Regions from separate parts of the Brenneria rubrifaciens genome, predicted to be linked through region 2. Evidence: predicted binding sites of a transcription regulator. Region 2 holds the regulator's gene; the other holds the start of a gene.
The links. The regulator Fur, encoded in region 2, represses iron uptake genes when iron is present. The targets are predictions, from matches to a motif close to ATAATAATGAGAACNACTATCAA.
Positions count from the first base shown of each region.

Region 1: a site for Fur is predicted at 2,415-2,437, ahead of exbB (tol-pal system-associated acyl-CoA thioesterase). Genes of this name have one in related genera too.

Region 1 covers NZ_CP034035.1:285,095-290,169, reverse strand. Annotated here, with positions in the region: gene EH207_RS01395 (substrate-binding domain-containing protein) at 1-848, shown strand, start outside; gene exbD (TonB system transport protein ExbD) at 889-1,311, opposite strand; gene exbB (tol-pal system-associated acyl-CoA thioesterase) at 1,317-2,339, opposite strand; gene metC (cystathionine beta-lyase) at 2,708-3,901, shown strand; gene EH207_RS01375 (DedA family protein) at 4,129-4,782, shown strand; gene dkgA (2,5-didehydrogluconate reductase DkgA) at 5,000-5,075, shown strand, end outside.
Region 2 covers NZ_CP034035.1:1,155,219-1,160,293, forward strand. Annotated here, with positions in the region: gene nagE (N-acetylglucosamine-specific PTS transporter subunit IIBC) at 230-1,723, shown strand; gene glnS (glutamine--tRNA ligase) at 1,916-3,574, shown strand; gene fur (ferric iron uptake transcriptional regulator) at 3,644-4,093, opposite strand; gene fldA (flavodoxin FldA) at 4,438-4,965, opposite strand.

The DNA.
Region 1 (5,075 bases), 870 kb from region 2:
ATGCCCGTTCGCTGCGTTCTTCCCGAAGTAATACGTTAGGGTTGGTGGTGCCGGAAATGACCAACTATGGCTTCGCCGTCATCTCGCGTGAGCTGGAATGTTTATGCCGCGAAGCGGGATTACAACTGCTGATCGCCTGTACGGATGAAAATGCCAGTCAGGAAATCATGGCCGTCAACAGTCTGATACAGCGTCAGGTGGATGGACTGATCGTGGCTTCCAGCCTACTCAACGATAGCGAATACCAGAAGATCAATCAGCAGTTGCCGGTTGTTCAGTTTGACCGGATGATAGGCGATTCCGCATTGCCGCTGGTCATCTCCGAAGCCGTGGAATCAACGGCGGAACTGGTGGAGCGCATCGCCCGCCAGGGCCAGGATGAGTTCTATTTCATTGGCGGTCAATCGCGCATTTCTCCTACTCGTGACCGTTTGGCAGGGTTTCAATTAGGATTACAGCGAGCAGGTCTGGCGTGCCGGCCAGAGTGGATTATTCATGGCAGCTATCATCCCAGTTCAGGCTATGAAATGTTCGCGCAGCTATGCGCGACGCTAGGCCGCCCGCCTAAAGCGCTGTTTGTCGCCGCCTGTGGCTTGCTGGAAGGGGTGTTGCGCTACCTGAATCAGCATAACCTGATGGAAAGTGACATCCGCCTGTGCAGCTTTGACGACCACTATCTGTTCGATTGTTTACCGCTGAAGATCGATACCATCGCACAGGATTGTGAAACGCTGGCAAGAAACAGCTTTGAGATGATCACGCGTTTGATCGACCAACAACCGCTGGACGAGGACAAACGCTATATACCGACCCGGATACACTGGCGGCACCCTGATTCACGTCGGTGAATCAGACGCCACCGCGAATGATTGACTTCTCCATATTGGATTATTTGGCGGCGGATTCCGCCCCAACCAATCCAATCTTGAGATAACCGGCTTTGCGCAGCGCATCCATGACATTCATCATGGTTTCATAATCCACGCTTTTATCTGCCTGAAAAAAGATGGTGGTTTCTTTATTCGCATTGGTAGCGGCATCCAGTACCTGAGCCAGCGACTGCTCACTCACCACGTCATCGCCGACATATAATTGCCTATCGGCTTTCACGGTCAGGTAAACCGGCTTTTCCGGGCGCGGCTGAGGGGCGGCGGAAGATGCAGGCAGGTCAACGCGAATGTCTACCGTCGCCAACGGCGCCGCCACCATAAAGATGATTAGCAGAACCAGCATGACATCAATAAACGGCGTCACGTTGATGTCATGCATCTCGCCATTGTCACTCACATCATCGTTCAAATGCATCGCCATGACACTTATCCCACTCGCAGTTTATGCGCCGATGACGACACGCGATTATCATTGCTGGCGGCAACGTCCAGATCGCGGCTCAACAGCAACAGCACCTGTGCGGCAACATCGCCCAGCAACGCTTTATAGCCGGCAATCCAGCGGGCGAAAACGTTATAAATCACCACCGCAGGGATGGCCGCAATCAAACCGATTGCCGTGGCCAGCAACGCTTCGGCGATCCCCGGCGCGACAACAGCCAGATTGGTGGTCTGCGTTTGCGCGATACCAATGAAGCTGTTCATAATGCCCCACACCGTACCAAATAGCCCGACAAAGGGAGCGACCGCGCCCACCGTCGCCAGATAACCGTTGCCACGCCCCATATGACGCCCTGCCGCCGCAACGCGACGTTCCAGACGAAAAGCGGTACGCTCTTTGATGCCGTTGTTGTCGTCAGAACGGGCGGATAATTCCTGTTCATTCTGCGCATCAACCAGCAGTTGCCGCGCCACACTGCCCGCTTTGAAAGCTTCAGCGGTTTCTGCCGCATCATCCAGCGTTCTGGCCTGTTCCAGCGCCTGATACTCACCACGCAGGCGGCGCTTTGCTCCCATCAGTTCAACGCTTTTACTGAAGAAAATCGCCCAGGTGATGACGGACGCCAACAGAAGGCCGATCATCACTGTTTTCACAACGACATCCGCGTGTTGATACATGCCCCAGACAGACAGATCCGTTCTCATCAGATTGCTCGTCCCCGGCGCGGCGCTCGCAGGAAGCGAGAGCGATGAAGCCGGAGTCGAAGCTAATGCCTCCGGCGTCAGCGTATCCGGCGCCACGGCAGCAGGGGCGGACTGAGTGACGGCCGAGTCCGAATTATCGCCGGAAATAGGCGCTGTCGCAGGGGCCGCGAGCGCATTTCCGCTCAGCCCTGCGCTAAACAGCAGAATAGCCAGTACGCCACGGGAAAATGCGCTGAACGCCCCACGTTTTTTTTGCCAGGCTGATGCCACTTGTTGAGTAATGTTACTGACAGCCATGTTCACGCTGTGCCTCCACCGTTTAATCCATCACTGAATGACGCAGAAATCCGTCTGAAATAATATCAGACCCTGAGTGAATTGATAGTCGTTCTCATTATTATTTACACGCCACAGGCTTTGCTCCCATCTTTTTACCTGCACCGCGTTGATACTTGAAAGACGTTCATCTTCACCTGGCTGGCAGCCCCTTGACACTGCGTAATGGCATTAACGCCTCCCCTTTTTCCCGCCAGACGGAAAAGCGCATCCACGCGCCGTTCAAGCCGTGATAACGTATAAAGCCTGGCAAAGATACCTCCCGCTAATCCATGGTCATACAGGCGTTTTGAATAACCCGGCAGGACCTGAACAGAGAAAAGGTGATATTGGTTATGACAAGCAAAAAAACGGCAACGGCGTTAGTCGCCGCTGGACGCAGCAAGAAATTCACGCAAGGTTCCGTAAACCCGATTATCCAACGCGCTTCCTCCCTGGTCTTCGACACCGTTCAGGATAAAAAACACGCCGCCATCAATCGGGCAAAAGGCGCGCTGTTTTATGGCCGCCGCGGTACGCTGACCCACTTCTCCTTACAGGAGGCGATGACCGAACTGGAGGGCGGCGCGGGGTGCGTACTCTATCCCTGCGGCGCGGCGGCGATCGCCAACGCCATTCTATCTTTCGTTTCGGCGGGCGATCATGTGCTGGTAACCGGCTCCGCCTACGAACCCACGCAAAGTTTCTGTAATACTGTTCTACAAAAGCTGAATGTCGGCACCACCTATTTCGATCCGCTGATTGGCGCGGGCATCAGTGAACTCGTTCAGGAAAATACCCGCGTCGTGTTTCTGGAATCCCCAGGCTCCATCACCATGGAAGTTCATGATGTTCCGGCGATTGTGCAAGCGGCGCGGCGCATTAATCCAGAAATCGTCATTATTATGGATAATACCTGGGCCGCAGGCATTCTGTTCAGGGCGCTGGAATTCGGCATAGATATTTCCGTGCAGTCCGGCACCAAATATATTGTAGGCCATTCCGATGCCATGTTGGGTACGGCCGTTGCCAACCAACGCTGTCTGGAACAACTGCGCGAGCACTCCTACCTGATGGGACAAATGGTAGACGCCGATACCGCCTACATTGCCAGCCGCGGCTTGCGTACGCTGGGCGTCCGCCTGAAACAGCATCAGGAAAGCAGCATTCGCATCGCCAAATGGCTGTCAGAGCGCCCCGACGTGGCGGTCGTTAATCATCCCGCCTTGCCAGAATGTAAAGGCCATGAGTTCTATGTCCGGGATTTCTCAGGGTGTAATGGCCTGTTCTCATTCGTGCTGAAAGATCGTCTGAGCAAAACAGAGTTGGCAAACTATCTGGACCATTTCGAGCACTTCAGCATGGCTTATTCATGGGGGGGATTTGAATCGCTGATCCTGGCCAATCAGCCTGATGAGTTGGCGTCCGTCCGTCCGGTTGCGGGTGTTGATTTTACCGGCACCCTAATTCGATTACATATCGGGCTCGAAGACGTTGACGATCTGATTGAGGATCTGGCCGCGGGTTTTAGCCGAATACAGGCAATATGACGCTCATCACGCCCCATCGCCCGATTTCCCTGCGGCAGGCAAGGCAAGCGTGTATGATAGAGCAGATAAACTTTGGCTGGAACTTTGCTATACCTAACTAAGCCAAAATTGAGCGTTTATCAGGAAGGATAGACGCGCGATCCCGGCTTTGAAATCAGCGTAGGTAAATCAGCGTAGGTTAAGTACGATTGTTTTTTTAAGGCTTAGTCACCTGGCAGGAAAGTAATATGAGCGTGGTTCACGAAATTATTCAGGCGCTATGGCAGCAGGATTTCAGCGCGCTGGCCGATCCCAAAGTCATATGGGTGATTTACGGTATTTTGTTCACCACCTTATTGCTGGAAAATGCTTTGCTGCCGGCCGCCTTTCTACCGGGTGACAGCCTGTTATTACTGACGGGCGCCATGATTGCCAAAGGCGTCATGAGTTTCTTCCCCACCATGATTCTGCTGACCGTGGCCGCCAGCCTCGGTTGTTGGTTCAGCTATCTGCAAGGGCGCTGGCTGGGCGATACCCGGCTGGTGAAAAGCTGGCTGTTACAGTTACCCGCCCACTATCACCAACGTGCCTACCATCTTTTTCATCGCCACGGACTGGTCGCTTTGCTGATCGGCCGTTTTCTGGCTTTTATCCGAACGCTGTTACCGACGATGGCCGGTATTTCTGGTCTGAACAACACCCGTTTTCAGATCTTCAACTGGCTAAGCGGCTTCCTTTGGGTCGGGGGGATCGTGACGCTGGGTTACGCCCTGAGCCAGATTCCGCTGGTAAAACGCCATGAAGATCAGGTGATGACCGCGCTGATCATTCTTCCTATGGTTCTGCTGCTGTGCGGATTGATCGGCATGGCCGTGGTGGTATGGCGTAAAAATAGCGTTTAGTCGCCACGGGAAACCACGCCTCCGGCAATCGACAACGCTTGCCGACCGAAATTATGAAGCGGGTATAAAACATGAAAATGTTTTTCTACTAGAATGAAGCGGCATACCCGTTCTAGTAAGCGGTTCGATATCGCATCGGATCGCGGTATAGATGGGCTGTCAACTCCCGTTAACCACCCGATATCATATTGATTAACGGATGAAAAAGGAGAATGATATGACGCAACCCAAAATTAAACTGGCTGACGGCAATATCATGCCGCAGTTGGGCCTCGGCGTCTGGCAGGCAAGCA
Region 2 (5,075 bases):
TCAGTGTACCTTGTTTTTTTTTATCTTAAAATAAGTGGGTGTTTTATTCAGGTATAAACTTTTTATATGCGATTTTTTAGCGATTGCTATCACATAATGCTTGGGTTTAATTTGCGTTGCGAAATATTTTTCTTACACTCCATGCCAAAACCACGCCTCATGGTTTTTCTGGGCAGTGAGCAAGTTTAACTGGCGGTATTGTTTGCCCCACAGGGGAAGAGAGGGAAAGGTGAGTATTCTTAACTATTTACAGAAGGTTGGGCGGGCACTGATGGTGCCTGTCGCTACGCTGCCTGCCGCCGCCATCCTGATGGGCGTCGGCTACTGGATTGATCCGGTCGGTTGGGGAAGTGAAAACGCGCTGGCGGCTCTGTTTATCAAATCAGGCGCAGCCATTATTGAGCATATGGCGGTGCTGTTTGCCGTGGGTGTCGCGTATGGCATGTCAAAGGATAAAGATGGCGCCGCCGCACTAACCGGTTTTGTCGGCTTTCTGGTGCTGACCACGCTCTGCTCACCCGCGGCAGTGTCTATGATTCAGAAGATCCCGGTCGATCAGGTGCCTGCGGCTTTCGGGAAAATTGAAAATCAGTTCATCGGTATTCTGGTCGGGGTTATTTCTGCGGAACTGTATAACCGCTTTAGTCAGGTGGAATTGCCAAAAGCCTTGTCATTCTTCAGCGGGCGTCGTCTGGTTCCAATTCTTACCTCATTCCTGATGATTGTGGTGGCGTTCATTTTAATGTACGCTTGGCCGATCATCTATAATGCGCTGGTGGCTTTTGGCGAGAACATTCAGCAATTAGGTTCGATTGGCGCTGGTGTCTATGCGTTCTTCAACCGCTTGTTGATTCCTGTCGGTCTGCACCATGCGCTGAACTCGGTATTCTGGTTTGACGTGGCCGGGATTAACGACATTCCGAATTTCCTGGCTGGACAACAGTCTATCGACGCCGGTAAAGCGGTTATTGGAATTACCGGACGATATCAGGCCGGGTTCTTCCCGATCATGATGTTTGGTCTGCCCGGCGCCGCGTTAGCCATCTATCACTGCGCGCGCCCTGAGAATAAGAGTAAAGTCGCCGGGATTATGATCGCGGCCGCATTTGCTTCCTTCTTCACCGGGATCACCGAACCGCTTGAGTTTTCATTTATGTTTGTCACGCCGGTGCTGTATTTCCTCCACGCGCTGCTCACCGGGATTTCGGTTTTCATTGCGGCCAGCATGCATTGGATAGCAGGTTTTGGCTTTAGCGCCGGACTGGTGGATATGATACTGTCATCGCGCAACCCGCTGGCAACGCACTGGTATATGCTGATACCGCAAGGGCTGGCGTTCTTCGTGATTTACTATCTGGTATTCCGTTTTACCATCACCCGTTTCAACCTACTGACGCCGGGGCGTGAACTGTCCGTCACGGGTAGCGAGGCCGATGGAGATATTGTCAATACGGCGTCAGCGGCACCCACGGCCAAAGACAGCCATCAACTGGCGCGTGGCTACTTGCAGGCGCTTGGCGGCAAAGATAATCTGGTTGGAATTGATGCCTGTATTACGCGTTTGCGTCTGAATGTCGCGGATTCCGGCCTGGTTGATGAAGCTCAGGTCAAACGGCTCGGCGCGGCGGGCGTTGTCCGTCTCAATAAGCAGAGCGTCCAGATTGTGGTGGGGACGCAGGCAGAATCCATCGCTTCCGCGCTGAAGAAAATCAGTCAAGAGTGACGCCATTTGGCGCCATGTGAATGGCGGTCCGTTATATTCAGTAGCGTCATATCGGTTAAATATGCGGGGTGAGATCACTGTCTCACCCTTTTTTTTCATCATTGATAATTTAATGAAACTAACGGTTGTTTCCAGGCGTAGCTTGTTGGATCATTAACGGTTATAGGTCGTTTTAGCATTGAGGAATCGAGAATGAGTGAGGCTGAAGCCCGCCCAACTAACTTTATTCGCCAGATTATTGATGAAGATTTGGCATCCGGTAAGCACGATCGCATTCAGACGCGCTTTCCACCGGAGCCTAATGGTTATCTGCATATCGGGCATGCGAAGTCTATCTGCCTGAACTTTGGTATTGCCCGTGACTACCAGGGGCAGTGTAATCTGCGTTTTGACGATACCAACCCGGTAAAAGAAGATATTGAATACGTCGAGTCAATCAAACGTGACGTAACATGGTTGGGTTTTTCATGGAGCGGTGATGTTCGCTATTCTTCCGATTATTTCGATCAACTGCATCTGTATGCGGTTGAGTTGATCAGCAAAGGGTTGGCGTATGTTGATGAACTGACGCCGGAGCAGATTCGTGAATACCGTGGATCGCTGACGTCGCCGGGTAAAAATAGCCCTTATCGTGACCGTACCGTACAGGAGAACCTGGAGCTGTTTGAAAAAATGCGTAACGGGGGTTTTGCCGAAGGAACCGCCTGTCTGCGCGCTAAAATTGATATGGCATCGTCGTTTATCGTGATGCGCGATCCGGTTCTCTACCGTATCAAGTTTGCTGAGCATCACCAGACCGGTAATAAGTGGTGCATCTACCCGATGTATGACTTTACCCACTGCATTTCCGATGCGCTGGAGGGGGTGACCCACTCCTTGTGTACGTTGGAGTTTCAGGATAACCGCCGTTTGTATGACTGGGTTCTGGACAACATCACCGTTCCCTGCCATCCGCGTCAGTATGAGTTTTCTCGTCTGAATCTTGAATATGCCATCATGTCTAAGCGTAAGCTCAATCAACTGGTCGAGGAAAAGATTGTCGAGGGATGGGATGATCCGCGAATGCCGACCATTTCCGGTTTACGTCGTCGCGGCTATAGCGCCGCGTCTATCCGCGAGTTTTGTGCGCGTATTGGCGTCACCAAGCAGGACAACATTGTCGAAATGGTGGCGCTGGAATCCTGTATCCGTGACGACCTGAACGAAAATGCACCGCGTGCTATGGCAGTTCTGGAACCGGTGAAACTGATTATCGAAAATGTGCCTTCAGACCATGAAGAGTGGGTCATCATGCCGAATCATCCGAACAAACCGGAGATGGGCACGCGCCAGGTGGCGTTCAGCCGTGAGGTTTATATTGATCGCGCTGACTTTCGTGAAGAAGCCAACAAGCAGTACAAGCGTCTGGTGCTGGGCAAAGAAGTTCGTCTGCGTAACGCTTACGTGGTCAGGGCCGATCATATTGAGAAAGACGAGCAGGGCACGATCACGGCCATTTATTGCCGTTACGATCCTGAAACGCTAAGCAAAGATCCGTCAGATGGTCGCAAAGTGAAAGGGGTTATTCACTGGGTGTCGGCCGCACACGCGCTGCCAGCGGAATTTCGCCTGTACGATCGTCTGTTCAGCGTCGCGAACCCGGCAGCGGCGGATGATTTTCTGTCCACCATTAACCCGGATTCACTGAAAGTCGTTCACGGTTTTGTTGAAGCAAGTCTGGCGCAGGCTGAAGCCGAAAAAGCCTATCAGTTTGAACGAGAAGGTTATTTCTGCGCAGATCGCGTTTACTCTCGTGCTGGGCATCTGGTGTTCAACCGTACGGTAGGCTTGCGGGATACTTGGGTTGGCTAACGCCGGGTAGATTGGTCAGATGAGGTAAAAAATAAAACCGCCGCGGCGGTTTTATTATATGCGGTAGATTTATCTTTTTGCGTCGTGCAGGGTTTCGTTTTCACGGCAATCCCCGTTACTGCAATGCCCATATAGATACAGACTATGGTTAGTCAGCTTGATGCTGTGTCTTTCAGCGATTTCGCGCTGGCGCCCTTCAATGTATTCATCACGAAATTCAATGACTCTGCCGCAATCCAGGCAAATCAGATGGTCATGATGATGTTGTTGGGTCAGTTCAAAAACTGACTTGCCACCTTCAAAGTTATGTCGGGTTACAATGCCTGCGTCATCAAACTGATTCAGTACACGGTAGACAGTCGCCAGACCAATCTCTTCGCCCATATCAATCAGTTTTTTATATAAATCTTCCGCACTGACGTGGTGGCACTCAGGGTCCTGTAGTACTTCCAAAATTTTCAGTCTTGGAAGAGTCACTTTCAGGCCGGCCTTCTTTAATGCGGAATTATTGTCAGTCATGCGGATTTAGTCCTGTTGCTTACTTATCAATGGAGGCTATCTAGCATCTAGCCTATGACATCGGTCGGCTCAAAAGATAGAGCTCAAAAGATAGAATAGTGCCTCATTATAGAACCGTGCATTCAAAATGAAAACAATGGAATGTTAACAATATTATCCCTATCTATACTATAGACATTCAACGCAATGTATTGTTGATAAATGGGGAAATATTTATACACGTACAAAACCGATGGGTATATTGTACAGGTTAATGAAGGGAAGTTAAAAAAATGTGTCAATCATTATAAAAGGTTTTTCCTATCAATTTGGCTCTGATCAGGGTATCAGAGCCAAAAGCCTCATTAACTGACCAGATCTTTCAGACTCAGCTCTTCACTGATCTGTTTTACCCAGGCAGAGACGCGATCGTTGGTCAACTCAGGTTGACGATCTTCGTCGATAGCCAAGCCGATGAAATGGTCATCATCAGCCAAGCCTTTGGAGGCTTCAAAGTAGTACCCTTCTGTTGGCCAGTGGCCGACAATGGTTGCTCCGCGCGGCTCAATAATATCGCGGATAGTCCCCATGGCATCGCAGAAATATTCCGCATAATCTTCCTGATCGCCACAGCCAAACAGGGCAACCAGTTTGCCCGTGAAATCGATCTCCTCCAGCGTGGGGAAAAAGTCATCCCAGTCGCATTGGGCTTCACCGTAGTACCAGGTGGGGATACCCAGGAGTAGAATATCGAAAGCCTCAAGGTCTTCTTTACTGCTTTTGGCGATGTCATGAACTTCAGCAACACCGGCGCCCAGTTGCTGTTGGATCGTCTTGGCAATGTTTTCCGTATTGCCAGTATCACTGCCAAAGAAAATTCCTATCAGTGCCATGAATTAGATAACCTCTTGATTCTTAATGATATGATGCCATACCTCATCGACTTATCGGCTCATGATAACAGACACTACCTGCATGAGAAACTCGTATCGGTAAGGATAAC